Regions from separate parts of the Faecalibacterium wellingii genome, predicted to be linked through region 2. Evidence: predicted binding sites of a transcription regulator. Region 2 holds the regulator's gene; the other holds the start of a gene.
What was found. Region 2 encodes HrcA, which represses chaperone genes, less so after heat shock. Its sites were predicted from a motif close to TGTTAGCACTCNNNNNNNNNGAGTGCTAACA; they were not measured.
Positions count from the first base shown of each region.

Region 1 (6,314 bases), 1.2 Mb from region 2:
CGGGAGGCGGAGCTGGACCGCATGGTAGAGATCTTATGCCGCCGTCAGAAAAACAACCCCTGTCTGGTGGGGGAGCCGGGCGTTGGCAAGACGGCGTTGGCAGAGGGCCTTGCCCAGCGCATTGCCGGGGACCGCGTGCCGCGCGCGCTCAAGGGGCGCCGCCTGCTGGCACTGGATATGGCCAGCCTTGTGGCAGGCACAAAATACCGCGGCGATTTTGAAGAGCGATTCAAAAACCTGCTGGAAGAACTGGTCCGGGACGGCAGTGCCATCCTGTTCGTGGACGAATTCCATACCATTGTAGGTGCCGGTGCAGCGGAAGGTGCCATTGATGCAGCCAGCATTTTAAAGCCGGTGCTGGCACGCGGAGAGCTGCAGATGATCGGTGCCACTACCACCGAGGAATTCCGCACCCATATCCAGAAGGATGCTGCATTGGAACGCCGTTTCGGCAAGGTGCAGGTGGAGGAGCCTACGCCTGCACAGGCCGTCGATATCCTCAGCGGTCTGGCCCCGCGCTACGAACGCTATCACAACGTAAAGCTTCCGCAGGAGACCCTGCAGGCGGCAGTGGAACTCTCGGTACGGTATCTGCCGGGGCGTTTTCTGCCGGATAAGGCCATCGACCTTGTGGATGAAGCCTGCGCAGCGGCACGCATCCGTGCGGAACGGGAAAAGCAGCCCCAGCCCGTGCTGACCCCGGATGATATCGCCCATGTAGTGGCACAGGCCAGCGGCGTGCCCACAGAGCGCGTTGGAGAGCAGGAACGGGAACGGCTGGAAAAGCTGGAACAGCGCCTGAACGAGGAGATCGTCGGGCAGAGCCGCGCAGTCGCTGCCGTGGCAGGGGCCATCCGCCGCAGCCGTACCGGCCTTGGGGAGCCGGGAAGGCCCATAGGAGCAATGCTGTTCCTTGGCCCCACCGGCGTTGGCAAAACAGCCCTTGCCAGGGCGCTGGCCGTCAGCTGGTTCGGCAGCGAAAAGGCACTGCTCAAGTTTGACATGTCGGAATATCAGGAGCAGCACACCGCTGCCCGGCTGCTGGGTGCCCCGCCGGGCTATCTGGGCCATGATGAGGGCGGGCAGCTCACCGAGGCCGTGCGCCGCCGCCCCTACAGCGTGGTCCTGTTTGATGAGATCGAAAAAGCCCACCCGGATATCCAGAACATCCTGCTGCAGATCCTGGAGGATGGGCAGCTCACCGATGCCATGGGGCGAAAAGCGGATTTCCGCAACACCATCGTACTGCTCACATCCAACCTTGGCGCGCGCTTTCTGGCAGGTCAGAGCGCTCCGCTGGGCTTTGCTGCGGGCAGTGAAGCCGTATTTGAAAAGCAGTCGGCGCAGGCCGTTGAGGAAGCGAAAAAGTGGTTCCGGCCAGAACTGGCAGGCCGTCTGGATGAAATGATCGTGTTCCGTCCGCTGGCAGATGACAGCCTGTGCGCCATTGCGGAAAAACTGCTCTGCCAGCTGGAACAGCGTGCAGCAGGCAGTGGCTATCAGCTGCACCATACGCCTCAGGTGGGCAGGGCACTGGCGGCAAAGGCACGGTCAGCCTATGGTGCCCGGGAACTGCGCCGCGCCGTGGACAGGGCAGTAGAGCAAGCCCTTGCAGACCGCATTGCCTCCGGCACAGCCAGTACCGGCCAGCACTGGACAGCGGACTGCTCGTCTGATGGCTCTATCATCCTGCGGGAGGATGAAACCGTAACCATGTAAAAATTGGACAGTAGTGGCTTCCCCGCCGTCCTGCCAAGTAAAAATGCATCTTGCAACCTGCTGGTTTTCTGTTATCATAGAATCAGGGTGTATCTGAAAAAACAGAATTGCAGGAGGAAGTTCATGCGCACTTTATTTCTTTTGAACCCCACTGCCGGCAAGGCAGACTGTACCCGTGCTCTGCCACGGCAGATCGATGCGGCTGCGGCGCGGGCCGGTCTTGCCATGGGAGAATATACCATTCGGATCACTGCCCACGCAGGCCACGCCCGGGAGCTTGCCAATGTCGCAGCCCGACAGGCCCGGCAGGCAGGGGAGCAGCTCCGCATCTATACAGCAGGCGGCGATGGCACCTTCAATGAAGCCCTCACCGGCGTCTATGGGTTTGAAAATGCGGCTGTGGGCTGCCTGCCCTATGGCAGCGGCAATGATTTCCTGCGTACTTTTGGCACAAAAGCGGAATTTCTGGATCTGGACGCCCAGCTTGCAGGCGGGCCGGTCGCCATTGACCTGATGCAGACCAGTCTCGGTCTTTCGGCCACCATCTGCGCTGCCGGTCTGGATGCGCAGGTCGCCTACGGCATCCCGAAGTTCCGGCGCATCCCGCTGTGCGGCGGCGAAGCGGCCTATGCGCTTTCCATCGTAGAACAGCTGTGCGGGCATATTGGCCGAAGAGTAGAGTACACCATTGACGGCGAGACTCTGACAGTGGACTGCCTTATGTGTGCCGTCTGCAATGGCCGCACCTATGGCGGTGGTTTCCGTGCAGCGCCGGAAGCCCAGCCGGACGACGGCTGGCTGGATGTGTATATCATCCGCAAGGTGAGCCGTTTGACCATCGCAAAACTTCTGGGAATGTACAAAAACGGAGGGCACTTCCGGAATGGTCAGCTGGTCAGGGCGGCAGAACCGTACTTTATCTACCGGCGGGCAAAGCAGGTCTCTCTGCGCGCCGTGGATGGCCGCGGGCCTATCGTTGCTACGGCAGACGGTGAGTGTGTGCCCAAGGAGCAGATCACTGTGCAGGTACAGCCGCTGGCTGGCCGTATTCTGCTGCCAAAGCCTGCTTTTGAGCGCTTTGCAGCGCAGCGGTCCGAACAGAGTGCGACCTGACCAGACGCGAAAAAATTCAGCCTTCAGGATCTCCTGAGCAGTCAAAGGGTCGGAAGCCTTAAAACAGGGTTTCCGACCCTTTGTTTTGCAGAAAAAAGAAAGGAAATCCGGAAGGTTTTGAATCAGGTTTTGCTGATGATACGTTGATTGGACGAGCTGTCACAAATTGTTAATAAAGAATTGCAAAAAAAGCCTTGATTTTTCGGGTCAAGATGAGTACAATACTCTTAGCACTCAGAGAAAAGGAGTGCTAAACAACCGGAAGGGCGCACGCGAGGCTTCCGGTTCATGGCAAAGTTTAAATTATATTTTATTATAGGAGGGCAAGAACTATGAAGATCATTCCTCTTGCAGACCGTGTTGTTATCAAGACTGTTGAGGTCGAGGAGACCACCAAGGGCGGCCTGATCCTGACCGGCAGTGCCAAGGAGAAGCCTCAGGTGGCTGAGGTCATTGCTGTAGGCCCCGGCGGCATTGTGGACGGCAAGGAAGTCAAGATGACCGTTAAGGTCGGCGACAAGGTCCTCACCAGCAAGTATTCCGGCACCGAGGTCAAGGTGGACGGTGAGGAGTGCACCATCGTCCGTCAGGGTGATATCCTGGCAGTCGTTGAGGACTGAGCACAGCCCCCTCTGTATTAAGAAATTGAGCTTTAAAGGAGCGATTAGATTATGGCTAAGCAGATCAAGCAGGGCGAGGACGCCCGCAAGGCACTGTGTGCCGGTATCGACACCCTGGCAAATACCGTTAAGATCACCCTGGGCCCCAAGGGCCGCAATGTGGTGCTGGGTAAAAAGTTTGGCGCACCGGTCATCACCAACGATGGCGTGACCATTGCCAAGGAGATCGAGCTGAAGGACGAGTTTGAGAACATGGGCGCACAGCTGGTGCGTGAAGTTGCCACCAAGACCAACGATGCAGCAGGCGACGGCACCACCACTGCAACCGTTCTGGCACAGGCTATGGTTACCGAGGGCATGAAGAATGTCACCGCCGGTGCAAACCCCATGGATATCCGCCGCGGCATGAGCAAGGCTGTTGCCAAGGCTGTTGAGACCATCAAGGCACACAGCCAGAAGGTGAAGGACAGCAACGATATCGCCCGCGTCGGCACCATTTCTGCCGGTGATCCCGAGATCGGCCGCCTGATCGCTGAGGCAATGGAAAAAGTTACCTCTGACGGCGTCATCACCATCGAGGAGAACAAGACCACTGCTGAGACCTACAACGAGATCGTGGAAGGCATGCAGTTTGACCGCGGCTATCTGACCCCGTATATGGTCACCGATACCGATAAGATGGAGGCTGTTCTGGACAACGCCGCCATCCTGATCACCGATAAGAAGATCAGCGTGATTCAGGATCTGGTTCCCCTGCTGGAGCAGGTCATGCAGAATGGTATGAAGCTGCTGATCGTGGCTGAGGATATCGAGGGCGAGGCTTTGTCCACCCTGATCGTCAACCGCCTGCGCGGCACCCTGAACGTGGCCGCTGTCAAGGCTCCCGGCTTTGGCGACCGCCGCAAGGAAATGCTGCAGGATATCGCCATTCTGACTGGCGGCACCGTAGTCTCCTCCGATCTGGGCTATGAGCTGAAGGACGCTACCGTCCAGATGCTGGGCCATGCACGTCAGGTCAAGGTCACCAAGGAGAACACCACTATCGTGGGCGGCGCAGGTGACAAGGATGCGATCGCAGCCCGTATTTCTCAGATCCGCAGCCAGATTGAGGTCGCTACCAGCGATTTCGACCGTGAGAAGCTGCAGGAGCGTCTGGCAAAGCTGGCTGGCGGCGTAGCCGTCATCAAGGTCGGTGCTGCCACCGAAGTTGAGATGAAGGACAAGAAGCTGCGCATTGAGGATGCTTTGAACGCAACCAAGGCTGCTGTTCAGGAAGGCGTCGTTGCCGGCGGCGGTACTGCTCCCATCAATGCGATTCCCGCTGTGCGTGAGCTGTGCGACACGCTGGAAGGCGACGAGCGCACCGGTGCCAAGATCGTCCTGAAGGCTCTGGAAGCTCCTCTGCGCCAGATCGCTAAGAATGCCGGTCTGGAAGGCAGTGTCATCATCGACAAGATTATTTCTGCCAATAAGCCTAACTACGGCTTCGATGCGCAGAATGAGGTCTTTGTGGACGATATGATCGCTGCCGGTATCGTTGACCCCACCAAGGTCACTCGTTCTGCTCTGGAAAATGCAGCATCTGTTGCAGAAATGGTCCTGACCACCGAGAGCCTGGTTGCAGATCTGCCGGAACCTCCGGCACCCGCAGCACCTGCCGGTGATATGGGCGGCATGGGCGGCATGTACTAATAACTGCCTAAAAACCGCATGAATCCTTGATTTTTGGAGCACGCAAAAGCGGATTTACGCCAAACTTACGCCACTTACGCCAAAAATCAAAGCGCACTATAGGGTAACAAAATCGGCACTCGCTGAAAAGCGGGTGCCGATTTTTGTGTCTAGGGGATTTGAAGACTCATGAAACCCACTGATGGATTCTGCGAGCGGCAGACTATCAGCGGCTTTATTGTTGACGAAAAACAAAGGTAGGGATACAATAATAAAAAAGAACGTAAAACCGGAAGGGAGCGTGCCGCCATGGAAAATCAGAGGGACTTCTGCAACGAATGCGGCGGCGAAATGGGGATTCCCGGCCTGATGGACTACAACATGAAGGAAATTGACGAGCAGTATCATGCTATGCAAGCATAAGAGGGGGGTTGCATAAATGCTCTTGAAATACTTTTATATAGGAAAGGACAAGATGGTGAAGAGACTTAAACAAAATAGCTTTGGGTTGTGGATGGTAATAAGTGTTATATTTGCAGTACTTATTCATATCCTTTTTTCAATAAAAGCACCGGTTAGCTGGCTAGAAGCCAAATGGTCGGCAGGCGACATTCTTACATATGCGTCTGGTGTATCACTTGGACTATTAGCTATGTGGCAAAATCAGAGATTCAAAGAGGAAAATGATAAATCGCAGGAGAGACTGGAAAAACTAACGATTCAGGCAAATGAACTAAACATAATAGACAAAATTATAGAAAATGAAACTCGAAAATTGCAGGAAGCTCAGATTTGTTGGGATGATTTTTGCGATGCGTGTGAGTTTGCAACCATAAGTGGATTTTTTATAGAATCTAAAGGCGATGAAGATACTATTTTAGGAAAAACACGAAACCATATTGCTTTAATAAATCGCCTTTATGCGCAATTACAAAGAATTGTTCAAAATGACCCTGATGATGTTGCTCGAAGTTGCTTTACTGGAATATCAAATGCAGCAAACCATGCTGAAGACCTATGCCATTTCTTTGAAAGGTGGAAGGAACAAGATGAAATTGCAGACAATGACTATATAAAAAAATACTATAAAGAGTATAAAGAACTGCTCTTGGTGCGAAATGTGTTTTTGAGCATTCAAGAAAAACGATTGAATGCAATTTTATATAAAAATATGAGTTTGGATGAAATTCG
Region 1 is NZ_CP094473.1:1,407,159-1,413,472, forward strand. It holds gene MTP37_RS06780 (ATP-dependent Clp protease ATP-binding subunit) at 1-1,719, shown strand, start outside; gene MTP37_RS06785 (diacylglycerol/lipid kinase family protein) at 1,843-2,832, shown strand; gene MTP37_RS06790 (co-chaperone GroES) at 3,165-3,452, shown strand; gene groL (chaperonin GroEL) at 3,504-5,144, shown strand; gene MTP37_RS06800 (hypothetical protein) at 5,599-6,314, shown strand, end outside.
Region 1: the regulator HrcA is predicted to act here: its motif matches at 3,058-3,088, upstream of MTP37_RS06790 (co-chaperone GroES).

Region 2 (6,314 bases):
CTGGTCGTACAGCTGGCGCTTTTTCGGGTCCGAAAGCACCTCGTTTGCTTCGTTGACTTCCTTGAACTTTTCCTCGGCATCCTTATCGCCGGGGTTATAGTCCGGGTGGTACTTCATTGCAAGCTTGCGGTATGCCTTTTTGATCTCGGCATCGGTCGCAGTCTTGGATACCCCCAGCACTTCGTAGTAATCACGCTTTTCCTGTGCCATATCCACTCACCTCTCCGGGAACGCCCTCCCCGGGAAACGCCCCGGTCGGTTCCTCCTGTTCAAAAGTTCCCGCTTTGGTTTTTCGCAGCTGTTGTCTGCGCCCTCATCCGTCATGCCACCTTCCCCCGTCCGGGGGAAGGCTTTTACGGCAGCGAGAACTCTTTTACTTATAAACCAGCAAGAGCCGCTCCGGCAAAACCGGAGCGGCTTTTGCTATTCTACGCGTGCGTCCGCCGGTTTGGCCGGGCACACACTGCTGTGTTTTTTATCAGACTTCCTTGAAGTCGGCATCCACAACGCCGTCATCATTGGGCTTCTGCTGGTTGTTTGCACCTGCATCGGGGCCGGGCTGTGCACCGGCGGCCTGCTGTGCGGCAGCGGCTGCCTGATACATCTTCTCGAACACCTGGCTCAGGGCTTCCTGCTTTGCCTTGATGTCGTCCACGTTGCCGGACTGAACAGCGGTCTTCAGGTCGGCCAGCTTGCTCTCGGCCTCGGTCTTGACGTCGGCGGGCAGCTTGTCGCCGTTCTCCTTCAGCATCTTCTCGGTCTGGAACACCATCTGGTCGGCACCGTTGCGGATATCGACCTCTTCACGCTTCTTCTTATCGTCGGCAGCAAACTGCTCAGCTTCCTTCACAGCCTTGTCGATGTCCTCCTTGGACATGTTGGTGGAAGCGGTGATGGTGATGTTCTGCTCCTTGCCGGTACCCAGATCCTTTGCGCTGACCTTCACGATGCCGTTTGCATCGATATCGAAGGTAACTTCGATCTGAGGCACACCACGGGGAGCCGGAGCAATGCCGTCCAGATGGAAGACACCCAAGCTCTTGTTGTCGCGTGCGAACTCACGCTCGCCCTGCAGCACGTTGACCTCAACAGAGGGCTGGTTGTCGGCAGCGGTGGAGAACACCTGACTCTTGTGGGTGGGGATGGTGGTGTTGCGGTCGATGATCTTGGTGCACACGCCGCCCAGAGTCTCAATGCCCAGGCTCAGCGGGGTGACATCCAGCAGCAGCAGGCCCTTGACGTCGCCCTGCAGCACGCCGCCCTGAATGGCAGCACCCACAGCCACGCACTCATCGGGGTTGATGCCCTTGAAGGGCTCGCAGTTCAGTTCCTTCTTGACTGCATCGTAGACAGCGGGGATACGGGTGGAACCACCGACCATCAGGACCTTCTTCAGGTCAGAGGGACGCAGGCCTGCATCCTGCAGAGCCTTGCGGACGGGGCCCATGGTGCGATCCACCAGATCAGCGGTCAGCTCATTGAACTTTGCGCGGGTCAGGGTCATATCCAAGTGCTTCGGGCCGGTAGCGTCGGCAGTGATGAAGGGCAGGTTGATCTGGCTGCTCATTGCGCTGGACAGCTCGATCTTTGCCTTCTCGGCAGCTTCCTTCAGGCGCTGAGCGGCCATCTTGTCCTTGCGCAGGTCGATACCGTTCTCGGTCTGGAATGCGTCTGCCATCCAGTTGATGACGCGCTCATCGAAGTCATCGCCGCCCAGATGGGTATCACCGTTGGTGGCCAGAACCTCGGTAACGCCGTCGCCCATCTCGATGATGGACACATCGAAGGTGCCGCCGCCCAGGTCGTAGACCATGATCTTCTGGTCCTCTTCCTTATCGATGCCGTATGCCAGAGAAGCGGCAGTGGGCTCGTTGATGATACGCTTGACGTTCAGGCCCGCAATGGTGCCTGCGTCCTTGGTGGCCTGACGCTGGCTGTCGTTGAAGTAGGCAGGAACGGTAATGACGGCCTCGGTGACGGACTCGCCCAGATAAGCCTCGGCGTCAGCCTTCAGCTTCTGCAGGATCATAGCGCTGACCTGCTGGGGAGTGTACTCCTTGCCGTTCAGGGTCACCTTGTGATCGGTGCCCATGAAACGCTTGATGGAAGCGACGGTGTTCTCGGGGTTGGTGATGGCCTGACGCTTTGCGACCTGACCCACCAGACGATCGCCGGTCTTGGTAAAGCCGACCACAGACGGGGTGGTGCGTGCACCCTCAGAGTTTGCGATAACAACGGGCTCGCCGCCCTCCATGACAGCCACGCAGCTGTTGGTAGTACCAAGGTCGATACCAATGATCTTACTCATAATGAAAACTCCTCTCGAAAGAACAAATCGTATTGTTTATGTGATGCTCAAATGTTGCTAAGCGGATGTTATATTCAAAACCCTTGCGGGTTTCTGCATTGTTACTCGGCCACCACAACGGTCGCATGGCGGACGATCTTATCGCCCAGCCTGTAGCCCTTCTGGTAGACCGTGATGACGGTGCCGCTCTCCTGTCCGTCCGGGGCGGGGATCTGCTGCACCGCGTTCATGAAGTTGGGGTCAAAGGGCTTGCCCAGCGCTTCGATCTCCTCCACATGGAGGACGTCCAGCGCCTTGGCAGCTTTGTCCAGCGTCATAGTCACGCCCTTTTTGTAGTTCTCGTCGGTGGTGGGGGCGTTGGCCGCCATCTCCAGCGTATCCAGAATGGGAATGATCTGGTTCACCGCAAAGGAAATGCCATCGTTGAACTTCTGGTCGGCTTCGCGGGTGGAGCGCTTGCGGTAGTTCTCGTACTCGGCAGCCATGCGCAGCAGCTGGTCTTTGGCCTGTGCAGCGTTGGCTTCGGCCGCGTCCAGCTTTGCCTTTACGGCTTCCAGCTCGCGGGCCTTCTTGTTGAACCAGCCGCCATCCTTCTTCTTGTCATCCTTCGGGTCGGCAGCTTCAGCAGCAGGCTCCTGTTCGGGTGCTGCCTGCTGGGCCTTCTCCTCGGGAGCCGTTTCGGGCTGCTCCGCTTCCTGAGCCGGAGCCGTCTTTTTTGCTTCTTCGCTCATTCCAGATCCTCCTTATAGATCACAGTCCGCCGGGGTACGGCAGCCTGTGGGGTGTCTTTTCGTTTGCCGCTCATGCCCTCGCCCAGCTGGTCTGCAAAGTAATGCAGCAGCGGCATCAGTTTCTGGAAGGGCATCCGGGTGGGGCCGATCAGTGCGATGGAGCCCCACAGGCCTCCGCCCACCAGATACCGGTCACTCACGATGCACAGGCCCGGGATCTGCGGTTCCAGATCCTCGCCCAGCAGCACGCTCTCGCTGCGGTCTGTCGGGGGAGCGATCAGGGCAGCGGCCTGCTCTTCGTCGTTCAGCAGGGTAAGGATGTCGCCCACCTTGCCGTCCAGCTGAGGCCAGTCCAGCAGATACTGCTCACCGCCCAGAAATACGTGAGGCTTGACGGAATCCTGCAGGATAGCCGCCGCCGCGCTGATGACAGGCACCAGCTCCGGGTCGATCTGGCTGCACAGCTCTGCCAGCAGCCGGGGCGAAAGATCCACCGGCGCCACAAAGGTGAGGTTTCGGTTCAGCAATGCGGCAAGAGCCGCCGCATTCTCGCGGGAGAGGCCGGTGCGTACCCGCGCCACACGGGTGCGGACGTAACCGGCAGTTGTCACGGCCAGCACAGCGGCTGCGCTGCGGCCCACCTGAACGACTTCATAGTGGGCAATGCACAGATCCTCTGCACACGGGGTGCTGATGGCGGCGGTGCAGCCGCTGATGGCGGCCAGCGCCCGGGCTGCGCCCTGCGCCAGCTTTTCCGGCTCGTGGTCGAGGCTTGCGAACACCGCATCCACACGGGCGCGACTCACGCGGTCCAGCGGCTGATCGTCGGTCAGCAGATTATCAAGGTAGTAGCGGTAGCCCTTGGCACTGGGCACACGGCCCGCGCTGGTGTGGGGCTGCTCCAGCAGGCCCAGCTTTGTCAGCGCCGCCATTTCATTGCGGAGCGTTGCGCTGGAAACTGCCATGTCAAAGTAGTTTGCCAGCACGCTGCTGCCAACGGGCTCGCCTTCGAGACCATACAGCGCCACGATCGCCTGCAAGACTCGCTGCTTGCGTGCATCCATCGTCATAGCGCCTGCCTCCTTTTTGCGTTCGCTTTGTTTGTTTAGCACTCCTTGTTCCTGAGTGCTAAGACCATTATAGCCAATTTTCCGGTGCTGTCAAGCCCCTTGGAAAAATGTTATCAAAGATTCATAATTCTGTCATAAAAAGGGATGTGACCTTGGCAGTACGTCAGGCTTTCCGGTTTTGCCAAAGCGTCTGAGGGGGCAAGCCCGCTTCCCGCTGCGCCGCGCTTTTGCAGAAAGCAGCACTGCAAATGCCGTTTGCCGCCACGACCCCACCCGTGAAAACGCAATGCCGGGCGGTCTGCAGACCGCCCGGCATTGCTCTATTATAAATAATTTTTCCGCTGAATATGCGCAAAGCAGCGCGGCGCGCATTCAAAATCGTCCCGCCTTACTCTTCCATCTGTCTGGCCAGAAACGCTGCCGCCACATTCACCGCCTTGAGCTGGGCGGCATCCGGCACAGCGGTGCGGTCTTCGGTCAGCAGCCCCACCACGCCGATCACATCGCCCGACGCAATGATGGGTGCGGCGCACAGCACCACCCGGGGCGAGCCCTCGCAGGGCAGGATGCATTTTTCCGCAACGCCCTCGCACTGGTACAGCCTGCGGCCATCCATCAGCTTTTCCAGCGGCTGGCTGATGCTGCGGTCGGCCAGCTCCCGCCGGCCGCTCCCGCTCACCGTGAGGATGCGGTCCCGGTCTGCTACAAAGGTGGTAAGCGCAAAGCTTTTGCTCAGCACCTCGGTGTACTGGGCCGCCACTGCGTTCATTTCGCCAATGGGGGAATACTTTTTAAAGATCACCTCGCCGTCGCCTGTCGTGAAGATCTCCAGCGGGTCGCCGCGGCGGATGCGCTGGGTGCGTCGGATCTCTTTAGGGATCACCACCCGTCCCAGCTCGTCGATGCGGCGCACGATACCTGTTGCTTTCATTGTTGGCTCCTCCGTTTCCTTGAAAATGCCTGCACCTCTAGTATCTGTCAGCCCGGGCAATTTATACCTGCTGCCCCGCGCAAAAAGACCTGCGCCGAATGCTGCCCCTTCGTTGCGTTTCCGGCAGGGTTCTGCTACAATGATACAAAAAGCCGTTTTCATAAGCACAGCACCCTGCTTATGAGGACAGCTTCTGAAATTCTGCTGAGAAAGGCAGGTGTCAGGATGCCGAACATCCTCATTCTTGGCGGCGGTGCCGCCGGGCTGGCCGCCGGGCTGGCCGCCGCACAAAGTGCACCCCGCGCGCAGGTGGTCGTGCTGGAACGCAGCCCAAGGCCGGGCAAAAAGCTGCTGGCCACCGGCAACGGCCGCTGCAATCTGGACAACACCGGCATCGCGCCGGAGCGGTATTTCACAGCCGACCCGGCGGCGCTGCTCCCGCTGCTGGACGCTGTGAACGCAGCCGACCCGCTGGGCTGGTTCCGCGCTCTGGGGCTCTATACCCGCACCGACGAAGCGGGGCGCATCTATCCCTATTCCAATCAGGCAGCGGACGTGCTGGCCCTGCTGGAGCACCACCTTGCGCAGCACCATGTGCAGCTGCGCACCGGCTGCACCGTGCGCACCCTGAGCCAGAGCCGCAGCGGCTACGCTGTGCAGTTCGAGACGGCAGAGGGCAGCACCGAGATCCTGCGTGCGGATGCCGTCATCTGCGCCATGGGCGGTGCCGCCGGGCCGCAGTTCGGCACCGACGGCTTCGGCACCCGGTTCGCCGCCCAGTGCGGCGGCAGAACGGAGCCGCTGTACCCCTGCCTGACCGCTCTGCAGTGCGCAAAGCCCAACAAGACTCTGGCCGGCATCCGCGCCAAGGCCGCGGCCTCCCTGTTGGACGGAAGCCGTGTGCTGGCCGCAGAGACCGGCGAGGTGCAGTTCACCGACTATGGCCTTTCCGGCATCTGCATCATGCAGCTGTCCGGCCTGCTGGCACCGGGCCGCAGTCCAAAGGCTCCTGCGGTGGAGCTGGATCTTTTTCCGGCGCTGGACGAAGCAGCGCTGACCGCCCTGTTCCGTTCTCATGCCGCCCAGACGGCAGGGGACAGCCCTGCCGGGTTCTGGCTGGGTCTGCTGAACCGGAAGCTGGGCTGCGCTGTGTGGTCTGCCGCCGGGCTGAGGGACGGCAACGCTCCCGCCGTTCTCACCGCCGGGCAGTGGCAAAAACTGGCCCACACCGCCAAACACTGGCGCTTTGAGGGCCTGACCCCCTGCGGCTGGAA
Region 2 is NZ_CP094473.1:227,130-233,443, reverse strand. It holds gene dnaJ (molecular chaperone DnaJ) at 1-210, opposite strand, end outside; gene dnaK (molecular chaperone DnaK) at 479-2,308, opposite strand; gene MTP37_RS01095 (nucleotide exchange factor GrpE) at 2,410-3,039, opposite strand; gene hrcA (heat-inducible transcriptional repressor HrcA) at 3,036-4,109, opposite strand; gene MTP37_RS01085 (stage V sporulation T C-terminal domain-containing protein) at 4,498-5,040, opposite strand; gene MTP37_RS01080 (BaiN/RdsA family NAD(P)/FAD-dependent oxidoreductase) at 5,266-6,314, shown strand, end outside.